Regions from separate parts of the Bradyrhizobium sp. HKCCYLRH2060 genome, predicted to be linked through region 1. Evidence: predicted binding sites of a transcription regulator. Region 1 holds the regulator's gene; each other region holds the start of a gene.
What was found. Region 1 encodes LexA, which represses DNA repair genes until DNA is damaged. Its sites were predicted from a motif close to TGTTCNNNNTGTGTTCNG; they were not measured.
Positions count from the first base shown of each region.

Region 2: ACQR10_RS02470 (YifB family Mg chelatase-like AAA ATPase) is a predicted target of LexA. The motif match lies at 2,264-2,281, and genes of this name have one in related genera.
Region 3: uvrA (excinuclease ABC subunit UvrA) is a predicted target of LexA. The motif match lies at 2,085-2,102, and genes of this name have one in related genera.
Region 4: ACQR10_RS15185 (DNA recombination protein RmuC) is a predicted target of LexA. The motif match lies at 2,053-2,070, and genes of this name have one in related genera.

Region 1 is NZ_JBNPUK010000008.1:202,521-206,905, reverse strand. Features, by position in the region: gene ACQR10_RS17835 (LysR family transcriptional regulator) at 1-394, shown strand, start outside; gene ACQR10_RS17830 (molybdopterin molybdotransferase MoeA) at 606-1,817, shown strand; gene lexA (transcriptional repressor LexA) at 2,023-2,721, shown strand; gene ACQR10_RS17820 (hypothetical protein) at 3,017-3,457, shown strand; gene ACQR10_RS17815 (hypothetical protein) at 3,633-3,890, shown strand; gene ACQR10_RS17810 (ComEC/Rec2 family competence protein) at 3,845-4,385, opposite strand, start outside.
Region 2 is NZ_JBNPUK010000001.1:563,223-567,607, forward strand. Features, by position in the region: gene ACQR10_RS02465 (hypothetical protein) at 103-579, opposite strand; gene ACQR10_RS02470 (YifB family Mg chelatase-like AAA ATPase) at 679-2,217, opposite strand; gene ACQR10_RS02475 (DUF2336 domain-containing protein) at 2,448-3,518, shown strand; gene ACQR10_RS02480 (outer membrane lipoprotein carrier protein LolA) at 3,538-4,326, opposite strand.
Region 3 is NZ_JBNPUK010000002.1:26,838-31,222, forward strand. Features, by position in the region: gene uvrA (excinuclease ABC subunit UvrA) at 1-1,993, opposite strand, end outside; gene ACQR10_RS03900 (outer membrane protein) at 2,271-2,915, opposite strand; gene ACQR10_RS03905 (outer membrane protein) at 3,202-3,942, opposite strand; gene ACQR10_RS03910 (outer membrane protein) at 4,155-4,385, opposite strand, start outside.
Region 4 is NZ_JBNPUK010000006.1:217,569-221,953, reverse strand. Features, by position in the region: gene truA (tRNA pseudouridine(38-40) synthase TruA) at 1-215, opposite strand, end outside; gene fmt (methionyl-tRNA formyltransferase) at 332-1,267, opposite strand; gene def (peptide deformylase) at 1,404-1,931, opposite strand; gene ACQR10_RS15185 (DNA recombination protein RmuC) at 2,101-3,333, shown strand; gene ACQR10_RS15180 (AmpG family muropeptide MFS transporter) at 3,377-4,385, shown strand, end outside.

The sequences.
Region 1 (4,385 bases):
GATGAAAACACCGATCGGCCTGGATGCCTATCTGTCGCTTCCGCACGCACTGGTGACGCTGACCAACAGCCTGCAGGGCTGCCTGGAGGCGGCGCTGGATGAGATCGGCACCGAGCTCAACGTGGTCTCGGCCTCCTCGGATTTCCTCAGCGTGCTGGCGACGGTGGCCGCGTCACCGGTGATCACCACGATCCCGACCCGGATGGCAAGGCTCTACGGACCCCGGTTTGGGCTGGCGCTCTGTCCGGCGCCGTTGAAGTTGCGGCTGCCGGCGGTCTCGATGGTCTGGCCGCTGCAGCTCGACCGCGATGCCGCATCGGTCTGGCTGCGGAACATGGTGGCGGACATCCTGCACACCACCGAGCGCGCCGCCTGTCGCGCGGCTGCCGGATAGCTCCGTCGGGTCTCCGTGTGCACGTGAGCAGATCGCGACTGCCCCCCGGCATGATTGCAGAGTTTCTCGCGCGATCGTGAGGCGGCGGGCCACGCGACGCACCTTCAGACGATCGGAAAGCCGGGAGCGGCTTAGGCTCTTGGCCACCCCGTGCGCGTTCGGTTAGAAGGCGATTCAGTCGATCTGCCCGTCTTCGTCCGAAGGTAATCCCATGGCCCTGATGCCGGTCTCCGATGCGTTGTCCGCGGTGCTCGCCGGCACCGAGCCGCTGGCTGAGGAAATGGTCGGGCTGGACGAGGCCTATCACCGCATCCTGGCCCGCGACCTCGCGGCGCTGCGGACGCAGCCGCCCGAGGCGATGTCGGCGATGGATGGCTATGCGGTGCGCGCGGCCGACGCAGCCAAGGCCAAGGCGCGGCTGAAGGTGATCGGCGAGGTCGCGGCGGGACGGCCGTTCGATCGCGTGGTCGGGCCCGCCGAGGCGGCGCGGATCTTCACCGGCGGCGTTGTCCCCGCAGGCGCCGACGCGGTGGTGATCCAGGAGGACACGATCGCCGAGGACGGCCATGTCGTGATCACCGAGGCCGCGATCACAGGCCGGCACATCCGGCCGGCCGGCGTCGACTTCCACCAGGGCATGGTGCTGCTGAAGGCCGGGCGCCGGCTCAGCGACCGCGACCTATCCCTGGCGGCCAGCATGAATCATCCGGCGCTGCCGGTGCGGCGGCGGCCGAAGGTGGCGCTGCTCGCCACCGGCGACGAGCTGGTGATGCCGGGCTCGACGCCCGGCCCGGGGCAGATCGTCTATTCCAACGGCTACGCGCTGCGGGCGCTGGTGCGCAGCGAGGGCGCGACGCCGATCGATCTCGGCATCGCCGCGGATACGATGGAGGCGACGGTCGCTGGAATCCGGCGCGCCCGCGCGGCCGAGGCCGACGTCCTGATCACGACCGGCGGCGCCTCGGTCGGCGATCACGACCTGGTCAAGCAGGCGCTGGAGGCCGAGGGCGTCGAAATGGCGTTCTGGAAGATCGCGATGCGGCCGGGCAAGCCGATGATGCACGGACGGCTCGGCGACATCAGGGTGATCGGACTGCCCGGCAATCCGGTGTCGTCCTATGTCTGCGCCATCCTGTTCATGGTGCCGCTGATTCGGCGCCTGCTCGGCCGCGACGAGGCCGTAATGCCGCGCGAGACCGCCCTGCTCGGCCGCGAGTTGGGGGCGAACGATTCGCGCGAGGACTATCTGCGGGCGCAGCTCGAGGAGCGCGCCGACGGCACGCTGGTAGCCACCCCAGTGAGCCAGCAGGATTCGTCGCTGCTCGGGAACCTCGCGCTGTCGCAGGCGCTGGTGATCCGGCCGGCGTTTGCGCCGAAGGCGCCTGCCGGCAGCCCGTGCGAGATCCTGCGCCTGCCGAACTGAGCCGCTTCCCCGGTAAAGCCCGGTCCGTTCATCATATTTTTAGGATTGCGGAACACACATCGAACATATAGTGTCCGTTCATGATTTGTTTTTAGTATGTTGCGGGCGACGCGATGACGGTCCGACTCCAGGGCGCTCTCAGCCGGCTTGTGCTCAAGGCGCAGCTCCTGGACTCGGACGACAACAAACCGGGGACCAGGTCGAGATGCTGACGCGCAAACAGTACGAACTTCTGCGGTTCATCAACGAGCGGCTCAAGGAAGCCGGCGTGCCGCCGTCCTTCGACGAGATGAAGGATGCGCTCGATCTGCGTTCGAAGTCCGGCATTCATCGCCTGATCACGGCGCTCGAGGAGCGCGGCTTCATCCGCCGGCTGCCGAATCGCGCCCGCGCGATCGAGGTGATCAAGCTGCCCGAGCTGTCGCAGGCCGCGGGCAACCGTCGCGGCTTCACGCCGTCGGTGATCGAGGGCAATCTCGGCAAGGTGCGCACCAGCACTCCCGCGCTGGACGATGGCGAGCGCCCCGTGGCGGTGCCGGTGATGGGCCGCATCGCCGCCGGTACCCCGATCGAGGCGCTGCAGACGCGCAGCCACACCATCAGCGTACCTGCCGACATGCTCGGCAACGGCGACCACTACGCGCTCGAGGTGCGCGGCGACTCGATGGTCGATGCCGGCATCCTCGACGGCGACATGGCGCTGATCCAGCGCAACGAGACCGCCGACACCGGCGACATCGTGGTGGCGCTGATCGACGATGAGGAAGCCACCTTGAAGCGCTTCCGCCGCCGCGGCGCATCGATCGCGCTGGAGCCGGCCAACACCGCCTACGAGGTGCGCATCTTGCCGCCGAACCGGGTGAAGATCCAGGGCAAGCTGGTCGGGCTGTATCGCAAGTACTGATCGCGAATGCGATCGGTCGATCGGCGGCGGGCGCACGCGCTTTCGCCGCCGAACAAGAGGCAGCCCAGCAAAGCAAGAGGCAGCCCAGCACAATACGTCGCTCGCGAATGCACCTCATGATGTGCAGCGCGGCATGCTCAAACGCTTGTGATCGGCCGCGGGCACACGCGATGCAGATCAGCGCAGAATTGCCGCGAAGCGCGCGCTAACATCACCATCGATGTCCACTCTGATAGAGGCCTGCGCCTGTCCGGGGGGAGCGTGGGTCGGCTATCTCTCAACGAGGAGCGATCCGATGTGTGACTACAGCCTCCATGCGGTTGCGTCCCGTCCCGCCAAGGTCGGCGAGACGTTGATCTCGATGACCTTCCGTGGCACCGCCACCCGCGGCTTCGCGTTGGAGAGCGAGCCGACCGTCGCAGTCTGCATGCTGCCCGGCACCGAGTTGGCCTTCGCCGAGGACGTCCGCTACGACAGCCGCTGGCTCTGGACCCGGACGATCCGCGAGCGCGTCGCGAAGTTCAACAGCATCGAGACGCACATTCCCGATCGCCATCACGACGCGATCGAGTTCGCCGACGGCCGCCACGTGCTGGTGACCCAGCTCTGCGAGGGCCAGCGCGTCACCGTGCTGCAATTGCCGGTCAGCAAGCAGCCGGCAGAGCGTCGCCCGGACATCGGCGAGGACGTGCCGACGTCGCAGGCCACACCGATTCGCCGCATCAGCATCACCTGAGGGCCTGCGCGTCGGCATTTCTGTCGGTCGTGAGCGCGCTTTCGACGGTGGGAGACTTGGTCAACTTGGGTTCTGCAAGCGCAAAGTCCTCTCGGGCGAATCTCACGCCCCGGCATCGCATCGGATAGGAACGACATCCCTCGGCCGGCATTGTTTGCCGGGGGAGCTTGCCGCCGTGGTCAACAAGATCGATTGGAACAAGGCCGGACGGATCACCGAGCCCGGCCGCTACATGCTTGCGTTCGGATGGCTGACGGTCACGGCTGATGACGTCGCCATCTGGCAACGCTATCCGGGCGCTGCGTTCACGCTGGTCGAAGGGCCCTCGCTGTTCGATGGACCAGACGACGCCGAGTATCATCTCGGCACCTTCGAGCTGCCCGGCGCTCAATCCTGCTCGCCCTGCTCCGTCTCCGGCGGCGTCGCGTCCTGAAGCCGCGCGGCCGGCGCACGCGGCGTCAGCGTCGTGTCGAACTCGCCGGCCTCGGCGGGCGCCGGCCACCATGGGCGGTCGGTGCCGCCGGCACGCGCCGGCGTCACGGCGAAGCCTTTGCCCTGCTGCACCAGCAACAAGGCGCCCTGCTGCCGCAGCCGCTCGCGATCGATCACGGCCGCCGCGCAGGATGACGGCGCGGCGCGCGCGGTGACGATCAGCGCGACACGGGCGCAATCGTCGGCGAGCGCCTCAGCGCGCAAGGTCATGGCGGCGAAGCGGCCGTCGGCCATCGCGACCACGCAGCCCGCCTCGTCGCAGGAGACGCCATCGGCGAGCGAGGCGTCCGCCGGCAGCCGGGCATCGGCGTCGGCCGCGAGCCACTCCTTGGTGGCGAACACATCCTTGCCGGCGCGCATCACATGCAGGCGTCCGTCACGGCCGCGCACCGCCACCGCGCGCCCATCGCCGGCGACCAGGACGTCGGGCAGCGGC
Region 2 (4,385 bases), on a different contig from region 1:
TCGCCGACCCGCACCATGCGGCGTCGGTATTGCTGAGACTTTGAAAGGTCATGCCCACGCCAGCCGGCGGTGCAGAGATGGTGAACCGGGGGTTAGCCCGAGTCACAGAACCGGATTGGCCGGCGATGAGGAATGATTGCGGGCCGCGACGATCAGTGCGGCGGCGTCCCTGGCCGTCGTGTGGCTGGAGCGGACGTAGATGCGATAGTCGGCGCGGCCATCGGCATCATCGCTGGCGAGATAGATCCGCTGCGAACCCGCAAGGCGATCAGCCGCGATCGCGACGACCTGGGTGGCGGCCGTGATGCCGCAACCCCGATCCTCTTCCACGGGCGCATCGTCGACCACGACGACATCGGCCGCCTCCGGACTGTCCGCCAGGGCCACGCGCACCGTGGCGAGCGCGGGATCGTCGGTGAAGTCGACATGCAGATCGGCGTGGAACGGCGCCGATCCAAGCGAGGCGCTGTCGGCGCCGACGGCAATGCAGGGCTGCGGGGAGGGTGCCAATTCGACCTTGGCAATGACCACGGCCGCGATCAGCGGCACGGCCGAAACGATGACCTTGAAACGCAACATGATACGCACCGACGCGGCAGGCCTGAGGACGAAACGCGGGCCTTATGGTTGTCGGAGCGTAAAGAGAAGTCGTTACCAGAGTGTTGAAGGGGCGGGCAGTCACGCCGCGTGACGACTGTCCTCCGCCAGCGCGCGATACGACAGCGCCTCGGCCAGATGCAGCCGGCCGATCGCATCGGCGTGGTCGAGATCGGCGAGCGTCCGCGCCACGCGCAGCACGCGGTGATAGCCGCGCGCCGACAGCCGCATCGTCTCGGCGGCCTCGCGCAAGAGCTTCTGGCCTGATACATCGAGCCTGGCGATATCGTCGAGCACGGCGGCCGGCGCCTCGGCGTTGGTTCGGATATGCGGCAGGCCGGCCTTGGCATAGCGTGCGCGCTGCAGGTCGCGCGCGGCGGCGACGCGGGCGGCGACCTCGGCCGAGCCTTCCTTCGACGGCGGCAGGATGAGGTCGGCGGCGGTGACGGCGGGGACCTCGATGCGCAGATCGATGCGGTCCATCAGCGGGCCGGAGATGCGCGTCTGGTAGTCGGCCGTGCAGCGGTCGATGCGGCCGCGCTTGCAGGCATAGCCGGGTTCGAAGGCGTTGCCGCAGCGGCAGGGATTCATCGCCGCGACCAGCATGAAGCGGGCAGGGTAGGTGACGCGGTGGTTGGCGCGCGAGATCGAGACCTCGCCGTTCTCCAGCGGCTGGCGCAGCGAATCCAGCACGCGCGGATCGAACTCCGGCAACTCGTCGAGAAACAGCACGCCCTGATGCGCCAGCGAGATCTCGCCGGGGCGGGCGCGCAGGCCGCCGCCGGTCAGCGCCGCCATGCTGGCGGAATGATGCGGGCTGCGGAACGGCCGCCGGTTGGTCAGCGCGCCACCTTCGATCTCGCCGGCGACCGAGGCGATCATCGACACTTCCAAGAGCTCGGCCGGCGACAGCGGCGGCAGGATCGAGGGCAGCCGCGCCGCCAGCATCGACTTGCCGGCGCCCGGCGAGCCGATCATCAAGAGATGATGCCCGCCGGCGGCGGCGATCTCGAGCGCGCGCTTGCCGCTCTCCTGACCCTTGATGTCGCGCAGGTCGAGTAGGCTGGCCGGCGCCTCCTGAATTTTCGGCTGCGGCCGCGACAGCACCTGCGTGCCCTTGAAATGGTTGGCGATCTGGATCAGCGATGTCGCCGCGATGATCTGCAGATCGGGGCTCGCCCACGCCGCCTCGGCGCCGCAGGCGGCCGGGCAGATTAGGCCTTCCTCGCGGCCATTGGCGCCGATGGCGGCGGGCAGCACGCCGGCGACCGGCGCGATCGAGCCGTCCAGGCCGAGCTCGCCGAGCACGGTGAATCCGCCGAGCGCATCCGGTGGAATGGCGCCGATCGCGGCCATCAGGCCGAGCGCGATCGGCAGATCGTAATGGCTGCCTTCCTTCGGCACGTCGGCCGGCGCCAGGTTGACGGTGATCCGCCGCGCCGGCAGCGCCAGACCGGAGGCGATCAGCGCCGAGCGCACCCGCTCGCGCGCTTCCGACACCGCCTTGTCCGGCAGTCCGACGATCGCGAATGCCGGCAGTCCGGGCGCGACCTGGACCTGCACGTCGACCGCGCGGGCCTCGATCCCCTCGAAGGCGACGGTGGAAACGCGCTGGACCATGATGCCCCTCCGGGCAGGGAGGCTAGCGGAAGCAGGCATTGTTCGCAAGAACAATACGGGAACATTGTCGTTGCCGCGCTCTGCTGCAATCCATTAACGACAGCCGCGTGAGGTTGCAGCTCCGGCCGCTGGGCTTAACGCGCCTTTAGTCCGGCCTTCGCATTCTTCCGCAATCGATGATCGACCCGCGCCTCCGTCACGGCCGAGAGGCGCCCAACGAGGGACGTGTGATGCCTCCAGCGCCCGCGGCAGCTCCGACCGCCAAGACGCCCGCCGGTGATGCGCGGACGGTGTCCGAGCTCGCCACCGACATGCTGCGCCGGACCACCAGCCTGTTCCTGGCCGGTCCGCGGCCGGCGTCCGCCGAGCAGCTCGATCTCTACGATCAGATGTTTGCGAGGCTGATGCCGCAGGTCGCGACCGAGCTGCTGGCCGAGCTGAGCATGGCGCTCGCCGGCGTCGAACGCGCGCCTTACGCGACGGCGCGGATGCTCGCCGTGCATCCCGAATTGCGCGTCGCCGGGCCGATGCTGGCCAAGGCGGCGGTGCTGACCGAGCGCGACCTCGCCGAGTTCATCCGCACCGGCAGCCCGGCGCATCTGGCCGCGATCGCCAGCCGCAGGGGCATCGGCGACAATCTCACGACGCAGCTGATCGCGCGCGGCTTTCCGGCGGTGCGCATGGCGCTGGCGCAGAACCTCACGTCAAAGCTGTCCGAGGACGGCTATCGCAGCCTGTTCAAGATCGCCGAGCGCGACGAGGATCTCGCCGAGAAGCTCGCGCTGCGCACCGACCTGCCGGCCAAGCTGTCGCGCGCCTTCGTCGCCGCGGCCAGCGAGGGCGCCCGCGCCCGCTTCATCAAGGCCGCACCGCCGGCGACCCGCGCCACCCTGCAGGCGACGCCGACCCGCTCGCCCGGTGCGGCGATGCGCGCGATCTGGGACTATCAGCAGGTCAAGGCGGAGGTCGCAGCCCTCAGCCGGACCGGCAAACTCGGCGATTCCGCCGTCAACCGCTTCTGCGTGACCGGCGACTATCCCGCCGTGATCGCGGCGCTGTCGCTGCTCTGCGTCGTCTCGATCGAGACGATTGAATCGCTGCTGGAGGAGGACCGCGTCACCGACCTGCTGCTGGCCTGCAAGGCCGCGCGGTTGAGCTGGCCCACGACGTCGATGATCCTGCGCGGCCGGCCCGGCTGCGACGCGCTTCCGGCCGATGACCTCGAGGAGGCGCGCAAGCGCTTCGAGAAGCTTGCGCTGTCCGAAGCGCAGTGGAAGGTGCGCGGGCTCGAATCGCGCTGAGCGAGCGCGGGAAGCGTCGTCAGCCCGGCGGGGTCGACGGGTAGGCCGTGAAGTCGATCTTGAACATCGCCGGGTCGAGCTTCTTGGTCGTATCGAGATTGTAGACGGCGATCGTGGTGTCGTAGCCCTGCGGATCGGTCACGGTCCACTGCTTGAGCTGGCCGTCCTTGGCGCCGAGCATCAGCATCAGCCGGCTGGTGCCGATCAGAGCCTGCTTCTCCTCGATCGTGATCGTGACGTAGAGGTCGTCAGCGGCAACCGCGATCACGTTGGTGTCCTTCAACAGATCGATGCGGTCGGACAGCAGATAACGCAGCGGCGTCTGCGACAGCGGATAGACGTCCTGGGTGGCGAGCTTGCGGTCGCGCACCACCAGCGAGGAGCCGTCGGCGATGATGTCGATCGGGGTCGGCGGGTCATATTCGAAGCGGACCTTGCCGGGCTTCTGGATGTAGAAATCACCCTTGGTCTTGCTGCCGTCCGGGCCGACCTGGACGAAATTCCCGACCAGCGTCTGCAGCGACGACAGATAGGCGCTGACCTTGGCCGCCTGCGCCTTCTGGTTGGCGTCGAACGAGGTGAAGATGCTGGCCGGCACGTTGCGCCGGGGATCGGGAATGACCGGATTGGGCGGGGCCGTCTGGGTGGTCGAGGGGCTCTGGCCGGCCCGCTGCTGGTCGGAGGCGCTGAGCTGGGAGCCGCTCTTCGGGCCTGATTTCGAAGCCGGCGTGCCTTGCGCGGCTGCGTGACCGGACGCTCCGGCGATGGAGCATGTCGTCACGGCGCAGGCGACCAGCCAGGCGCCGATCCGGCGCCCGCGCCAAGCTGCGTGATACGAAAACGTGCTGTTCAACAAGGAGCTTTTCA
Region 3 (4,385 bases), on a different contig from region 1:
CGGGTACCTCGACCTCGAGCTCGCCGGTGAGATATTTGCCGGTCAGCGACGCCGGATTGCGCATGATCTCGGCCGGCGTGCCCTCGGCGACGATGTTGCCGCCATGGGTGCCGGCGCCCGGGCCGATGTCGAGCACATAGTCGGCGAGGCGAATGGCATCCTCGTCATGCTCGACGACGATCACGGTGTTGCCGAGGTCGCGCAGCCGCTTCAGCGTATCGAGCAGGCGGGCATTGTCGCGCTGGTGCAGGCCGATCGACGGCTCGTCCAGCACATAGAGCACGCCCGTCAGCCCCGAGCCGATCTGCGAGGCCAGGCGGATGCGCTGGCTCTCGCCGCCGGACAAGGTGCCGGAGGAGCGCGCCAGGGTCAGGTAGTTCAGGCCGACGTCGAGCAGGAAGGTCAGGCGGTCGCGGATCTCCTTGAGGATGCGGGTGGCGATCTCGGTCTGCTGCGCGTTCAGGGCCTTCGGCACCTCGGCAAACCATTCGCCGGCAGCCTTGACGGAGAGATCGCTGATCTCGCCGATGTGCTTGCCGCCGACCTTGACGCACAGCGCCTCGGGCTTGAGCCGGAAGCCTTTGCAGCCGGCGCAGGGCACGTCGTTGAAGTACTTGCCGAGCTCCTCGCGCGCCCATTCGCTCTCGGTCTCGCGGAAGCGGCGCTCGATGTTGGTGATCACGCCCTCGAACGGCTTCTTGGTGTCGTAGGCGCGAACGCCGTCCTCATAGGTGAACTTGATCTCGTCGTCGCCTGAGCCGTGCAGCAGCGCGTTCTGCGTCTTCTTCGGCAGGTCCTTCCACTTGGTGTCGAGCGTGAACTTGTAGAACTTCCCCAGCGCGGTCAGCGTCTGCAGGTAGTAGGGCGATGACGACTTGGCCCACGGCGCGATCGCGCCCTTGCGCAGCGTGACGTCCTTGTCGGGGATCACGAGGTCGGCATCGACGTGCTGCTCGACGCCGAGGCCGCCGCATTCCGGGCAGGCGCCGTAGGGGTTGTTGAACGAGAACAGCCGCGGCTCGATCTCGGGGATGGTGAAGCCGGACACCGGGCAGGCGAACTTTTCGGAGAACAGGATGCGCTCCGGTCCGCTCTTGTCGTGGATCTTGGCCACCTTCTTCTTCTCGTCATGGCCGGGCTTGACCCGGCCATCCATCTCCTTCGAAGAGGATGGATCACCGGGTCTCGCGCCTTCGGCGCGGCCCGGTGATGACGAGGAAGGGGCTGCATCCGCGAACTCGATCACGGCCAGGCCCTCGGCGAGCTTCAGCGCGGTCTCGAAGCTCTCGGCGAGGCGCTGGCCGATGTCGGGGCGCACGACGATGCGATCGACGACGACGTCGATGTCGTGCGGGAACTTCTTGTCGAGCGTGGGCGCCTCGGCGAGCTCATGGAAGGTGCCGTCGATCTTGACGCGCTGAAAGCCCTTCTTGAGATATTCGGCGAGCTCCTTCTTGTACTCGCCCTTGCGGCCGCGCACGACCGGCGCCAGCAGATAGAGGCGGGTGCCTTCGGGCAGCGCCAGCACGCGGTCGACCATCTGCGAGACGGTCTGGCTCTCGATCGGCAGGCCGGTCGCGGGCGAGTAGGGCACGCCGACGCGCGCCCACAGCAGGCGCATGTAGTCGTAGATCTCGGTGACGGTGCCCACCGTCGAGCGCGGGTTCTTCGAGGTCGTCTTCTGCTCGATCGAGATCGCCGGCGACAGGCCATCGATCTGGTCGACATCCGGCTTCTGCATCATCTCGAGGAACTGGCGCGCATAGGCCGACAGCGATTCGACGTAGCGGCGCTGGCCCTCGGCATAGATGGTGTCGAAGGCGAGCGAGGATTTGCCGGAGCCGGACAGCCCGGTGAACACCACCAGCCTGTCGCGCGGGATCTCGACGTCGATGTTTTTCAGATTGTGCTCGCGGGCGCCGCGGATGGTGATGGCCCGCAGGCTCGACTGGTTGGCTTGCGCGCGCTGCTTGGCCTTGAGCACTTCATCCATGACGATCGTCCCACGGCGCGAGACCGCGCCATTGTTGCAGGCGCGTTCTGCCGGGAGCCGGCCATCGGACGCCAGAGGGAAAAGGTATCGTCGGAACGTAGGAAGAACGCGGCCGGATTTCCAGTACCGTCAGCGAATCATCAACAATGCGCTCAGGGAATGGCAGCGATTGGCAGGAGGCTGCCGGTTCCGTCCGGCCCTGTGCGCGATCCCGCAAAGAAAAAGCCTCCGCTCTGGCAGAGCGGAGGCTGTGTGCGTTGGCCCGGAGGCGACGTTCTTAGAAGTGGTAGTTGATGCCGACCTGACCGGAATGCACGTTGAGCGTGCCGGTCGCGAGCGTGCCGAGGCCGGTGAAGGTGTAGCTCTCGCCACCGAAGCTCTTGTAGAGGTACTCGCCCTTCAGCGACCAGTTCGGGGCGAACATGTACTCGACGCCTGCGCCGACGGTCCAGCCCGAGTGGATCTTGCTGTCCGAAACGGCGACGCCGGGAGCCGTCAGCGAGATGCGGTTGTCGGCCCAGGCGTAACCGCCGGTGGCGTACAGCAGGGTCGGGCCGAAGGCGTAACCGATGCGGCCACGGACCGTGCCCCAGTCACGGATCTTCGATTCGGCGGTCACGCCAAGCGCGCCGACGGAGGCATTGATGTCAGCCCAGGCAGCATCGGCCTCGAGGCCGAACACGACAGCACCCTGCTGCCAGTTGTAGCCGACGGTGCCACCGGCGAAGCCGCCCTTCATGGCCGCAAAGTCAGCATCCTCATTGGCGTAGCCACCCATCGCACCGATGTAGAAACCGGTCCAGGTCTGCACCGGCGCGAGAACCGGGGCCTTGGTGTAGGTCGGGCGTGCGGCGAGATCAGCGGCGGCAGCGGGAGCGGCCAGGGCGGCCAGGGCCACGGTCGCGAGCAAGATCTTCTTCATTCCAGTCTCCAGTTTATTCCTCGAAGTCCGCATCGCACCGATAAGCTTACGCACGAAACAGACTCACCCGTTCAAGTTGACGAGGTTCCTATAGCCCGGTTCCGTACGGATTACCGTCACCCTGAAGACACACTCGCGGCCAAACCGCGTTTTTACGGCCCAGTTCCAGAAAGCCTATGTTACTCAATTGCTTGGTTCCGTGTGTGGCGAGCCGGCACGGTGGTATCGATGCAACAAAAAAGGCCGGCTTTCGCCGGCCTTTCTCGGAACCTGTCGGTTGCAGGTATCAGTATTTGGCAATGACCGGGCCGCCGAAATGGTAGCTGAGGCCGACCTTGACGGTGTGGACGGTGTCCTTCCACTCGGAGCGGTTGGTCGCGAAAGCGCTGTACTGGATCGCGCTCTTGCCGAAGTCGAGATAGTTGTACTCGAGCTTGGCCGACCAGTTCGGGGCGAACATGTATTCCGCGCCGGCGCCGACCGTGTAGCCCCAGCGGGTGGTGGTCTGGCTGAAGACGTTGCCCGGCACGCCGTCGTAGCGGTGCTGCAGTTGGCCCACGGCGGCACCGCCGCTCACGAAGAACAGAGCGGGACCTGCGGCGTAGCCGAGGCGGCCCTTGATGTCGCCGAAGCTGGTCAGCTTGGTGAAGAAGGTGTCGCCCACGCCGGCATTGACCACTGCGGAGCGGCCGTTGATGTCGGCCCAGTGATAGTCGCCTTCGAGGCCGAACACGACGTTGTCGACCTGCCAATTGTAGCCGAGCACGCCGCCGACGAAGCCGCCATTGGTGTTGTAGTTCTGGGTGCCCAGGAAGCCCGGCGCATTGAAGCGGCCAAGGAAGGTTTCCTTGCTGGTGCCCCAGCCGCCGCCGCCCTGGATGCCGGCGTAGAGGCCCGACCAGCTCAGGATCTGCGCGACCATGGGCGGCGCCTTAGTGTAGGGCCGTGCCGCCATGTCGGCCGCCGACGCGGACGTGGCGGCCGCGACGCCGGCGAGGGCCGTCGTGATCACAAGCAACTTCTTCATCAAATTCTCCCCCGGGAGGTTGGAATGACAAGCGATGGGCAAGTCATACACAGGGCATCCCGGAGACGCTGTAACGCGCCCGCCACAGAAACGAAAAAGCGTTATAAATCATATATTTAGCACAAAAACGCCGCGACGCTGCCGGGCTGTTGACACGAAAAAGGCCGGCGTGGAGGCCGGCCTTTCCGAATGCGTGCGAGTGGCGGCTTTTTTCAGTAGCGGGTGCCCATCGGCGCTCCGAATCGATAGTTCACTCGGACGGTCGCCATGTCGATGTCCTGCTTGATGGTGTCGACGCGCGACAGCACGGTGGCGGTGGCCGGGAAGCTGATGTCGCGCGAGCCCATGAACAGGTGGTCGTACTCGACGGCGACCGACCAGTTCGGCGCGAAGCCGAACTCGACGCCGGTGCCGACGGTGCCGCCCCAGCGGGTCTCGCTGGC
Region 4 (4,385 bases), on a different contig from region 1:
GGGCGGAACTCCTTGGCGATGTCGCAATGCGCGACCTGCCCCATGGCGTGGACGCCGGCGTCGGTACGGCCAGAACCGTGCACGCGCGTCGGCACGCCGCAGGTCGCCTGCACCGCCGCTTCCAGCGCGCCCTGCACCGACGGCAAGGTCGCCTGCAGCTGCCAGCCGCAGAACGGCGCGCCGTCATATTCGATGGTGAGCTTGTAGCGGGGCATCGCCTCGATCGCGTTTGGCCGTCATTGCCGGGCTTGACCCGGCAATCCATCCATGGACGAAGCTTGTTCGCGAGATGGATGCGCGGGTCAAGCCCGCGCATGACGAGCTGAATTGGTCAGCCGAAGCGCCGGCCCGGCGCGACGGGCGTGCCGCGCAGGAAATCCGCGGCTTTCATCGGGCCCTTGCCGGCGCGCTGCAGCTCGGTCACGCGGATGGCGCCGTCGGCGCAGGCGATGGTGAGCTGCTCGTCGAGCACGGCGCCCGGCTCGCCCCGGCCGTCGGCGAGCGCGCAGCGCAGGATCTTCAAACGCGCCGCCTCGCCATCGAGCATGACCTCGCTCCAGGCGCCGGGGAACGGCGACAGGCCGTGGATGTGACGCAGCACCGTATGCGCCGGCTTCGTCCAGTCGATCCGCGCCTCGGCCTTCTCGATCTTGGCCGCATAGGTCACGCCGTCCTCGGCCTGCTTCGTCAACGTCAGCCCGCCGCGCTCCAGCGCGGCCATCGCCCGCACCATCAGGTCGGCGCCGATGCGCGACAGGCGATCGTGCAGGTCGGACGCCGTCATCGCGTCAGTGATGGGCAGACGCTCGGCCATCGCGACGTCGCCGGTGTCGAGACCGACATCCATCTTCATGACCATCACGCCGCTTTCGGCGTCCCCTGCCATGATGGCACGGTTGATCGGCGCGGCGCCGCGCCAGCGCGGCAGCAGCGAGGCGTGGAGGTTGTAGCAGCCGAGTTTCGGTGCATCGAGAATCGCCTGCGGCAGGATCATGCCATAGGCGACGACGACGGCGGCGTCGGCCTGGTGGGCGCGGAACGCAGCCAGCGCGTCCTCGGTCTTCAGCGTCTTCGGCGTGAGCACGGGAATGCCGAGCCGCCGCGCCTCGGTCTCGATCGGAGTCGGGACCAAGGCCAAGCCACGGCGGCCACCGGGCTTCGGCGCGCGCGTGTAGACGGCCACGATCTCGTGGCCGTGGCCGGCGAGCTCGAGCAGGGTCGGCACGGCGAAATCCGGCGTGCCCATGAAGATCAGGCGAAGCGGCATCTGGTGCGCCCCCGAGGCTTCGTCCTGCCGTCATTGGCCGGGCTCGTCCCGGCCATCCAGGTCGCAATGCCAACGCGAGAGGCAAGACGTGGATGCCCGGATCAAGCCCAGGCATGACGGAGGAGAGAGTTGATCGTTACTCGCCGGCGCGCTTGGCGGCCTTGGCGAATTTCTTGATGACGCGGTCGCGCTTGAGCTTCGACAGATAGTCGATGAACAGCACGCCGTTGAGATGGTCGATCTCGTGCTGGATGCAGGTGGCGTAGAGCCCCTCGGCATCCTCCTCGCGGACCAGCCCGTCGAGATCGGTGAAGCGCACGCGCACGCGCGCCGGCCGCTCGACCTCCTCGTAATATTCGGGGATCGACAGGCAGCCTTCCTCGTAGACCGACAGCTCGTCCGACTTGGCAACGATCTCCGGATTGATGAAGACGCGCGGCTCGCGCTTGCCTTCCCCATTCGCGTCGGGCTTTGCCAGATCCATGGTGATGACGCGCAGCGGCTGCGCGACCTGAATCGCAGCGAGCCCGATCCCCGGCGCGTCGTACATGGTCTGAAACATGTCGTCGACCAGCTGCCGGATCTCCGGCGTGACCTTCTCGACCGGCTTGGACACCAGCCGCAACTGCCGGTCCGGCAGGATGATGATTTCTCTAAGGGACATGGCGCGCGATTTAAGCCCCGGAACAGGCGCGGTCAATGTGATGGCTCGCAGTTAAGACTTCGCTAACCATGAATTTCAACGCCTCGTTAACCATGAATCTTTACCCGGCCTTAACCATAAATGTTCTCTCTTCGTTCGCGATGTCTTGCGAATCGGATAGACGGGGGTGATGACCGCCAGCCAGTCCCTCAATCCTGTCGTCGTCATGATCGGCGATCTGCCGGTGCGCGCCAGCGACGCGCTGATCGGGTTTGGCGTGCTGGTTCTGCTCCTGCTGCTGATGATCGTCGCGGCCGTGGTGCGCTCCGGCCGGCGCGGCGCCGAGCTCGCGGCCCAGCAGGCGATACGCGCCGATGAGATCGAACAGCGGTTCGGCGAGATGATCCGGGTGCAGAGCGAGGCCTCCGGCCGGGTCGACGCGATGGCGCAGCTGCTTGCCGGGCGGCAGGTGGACCTGGCGCGCAGCGTCAACGAGCGGCTCGACGCCGTCACCCATCGCGTCGGCCAATCGATGGAGCAGACCACGCGCCACACCATGGATTCCTTGCGCGTGCTGCACGAGCGGCTCGGCATCATCGACAACGCGCATCGCGATCTCAGCGAGCTCACGACACAGGTCACGACCTTGCGCGACGTGCTCGCCAACAAGCAGTCGCGTGGCGCATTCGGACAGGCGCGCATGGAGGCGATCGTCCAGGACGGGCTGCCGAAGGGCAGCTACGCCTTCCAGTACACGCTCGTCAGCGGCAAGCGGCCGGACTGCGTCGTGTTCCTGCCCGACACCAGGCCGCTGTGCATCGACGCGAAGTTTCCGCTGGAAGCCGTGACCGCGTTGCATGATGCCGAAACCGAAGAGGAGAAGCGCGCCGCCGCGCAGCGGCTGCGCACCGACGTGCTGCGCCACGTCAACGACATCGCCGAGAAGTACCTCGTGGTCGGCGAGACGCAGGACACGGCGCTGATGTTCGTGCCGTCGGAATCGGTCTACGCCGAGATCCATGACGGCTTCGACGACGTCATCCAGAGAGCCTATCGCGCCCGTGTCGTGCTGGTGTCGCCGTCGCTGCTGATGCTCGCGATCCAGGTCATGCAGCAGATCATGAAGGATGCGCGCATCCGCGACGCCGCCGACCAGATCCGCAACGAGGTGATCCATTTGGGCGACGACCTCGGCCGCCTGCGCGAGCGCGTGCTCAAGCTGCAGAAGCATTTTGGCGATGTCGGCGAGGACATCCGCCAGATCCTCATCTCCGCCGACAAGATCGAGAAGCGCGCCGCGCGGATCGAGGAGCTCGATTTCAGCAAGCCGGATGCGCCGGCGGACTCTCCGCGCATTGCGCCGGGCGCGGGCGCGACGCCGGACCTGTTTCCGCTGGCGGGGCGGATGCAGGCGGGGGAATGACCGCAGCGTCGCGAAAGCTGTCCAGATCTGCTACCACCCACCGATGACCGCACCTGACGCCGCCTCCGACATCAGAGCAACCGCTGCAAAGCCTGAGGCCAAGCCCGCCCCCACCTGGCGCGAGAGCATGGCCGTCTACCTGCAGCCGCGCGTGCTCGTGGTGCTGTTCCTCGGCTTCTCCTCAGGTCTGCCGCTGGCGCTGTCCGGCTCGACGCTTCAGATCTGGATGCGCGAGCTCGGCGTCGATCTCGGGACCATCGGGCTGTTCGCGCTGGTCGGCACGCCCTACACGCTGAAATTCCTTTGGGCGCCGCTGGTCGACGCGCTGCACGTGCCGCTGCTGACGCGCGCCTTCGGGCGGCGGCGCGGCTGGCTGGTGTTCGCGCAATTGCTGCTGATCGCGGCCATCCTGCTGCTGGCCGTGACTGACCCGGCGCATGCGCCGTTCATGGTCGCGCTGGCCGCGCTGCTGGTCGCCGCGATGTCGGCGACCCAGGACATCGTGGTCGATGCCTTCCGCGTCGAGAGCCTTCCGGAGAGCGAGCAAGCCGCGGGCATGGCGGCGTATGTCGCCGCCTACCGCATCGGCATGCTGGTCTCGACCGCCGGCGCGCTGGTGGTGGTCAGTGCATTCGAGAACTCGGGGTTGACGCGTCCGTCGTCCTGGATGTGGGGCTATGTCGCGATGGCCGGAATGGTGCTGATTGGCACGATCACGGCCCTCGCGGCGACCGAGCCGGCACAGTCGCAGCAGGCGGAGGCCGCGATGGGCGCGGACACCGCGCTCACCCGCGTGATGCATGCGGCCGCCGGAGCCTTCGTCGAGTTCCTCAGCCGACGTGATGCGCTCACGGCGCTCGCCTTCGTCGTGCTGTTCAAGTTCACCGACGCCTTCTCCGGCACGATGACCGCGCCGTTCGTGATCGATCTCGGCTTCAGCAAGGTCGACTACGCAGCGATCGTGAAAGGCGTCGGCCTCGCCGCCACGCTCGCCGGCGGCTTTGCCGGCGGCTTCGTCGCGCGGCGCTATTCGCTCGCCACCAGCCTGTGGA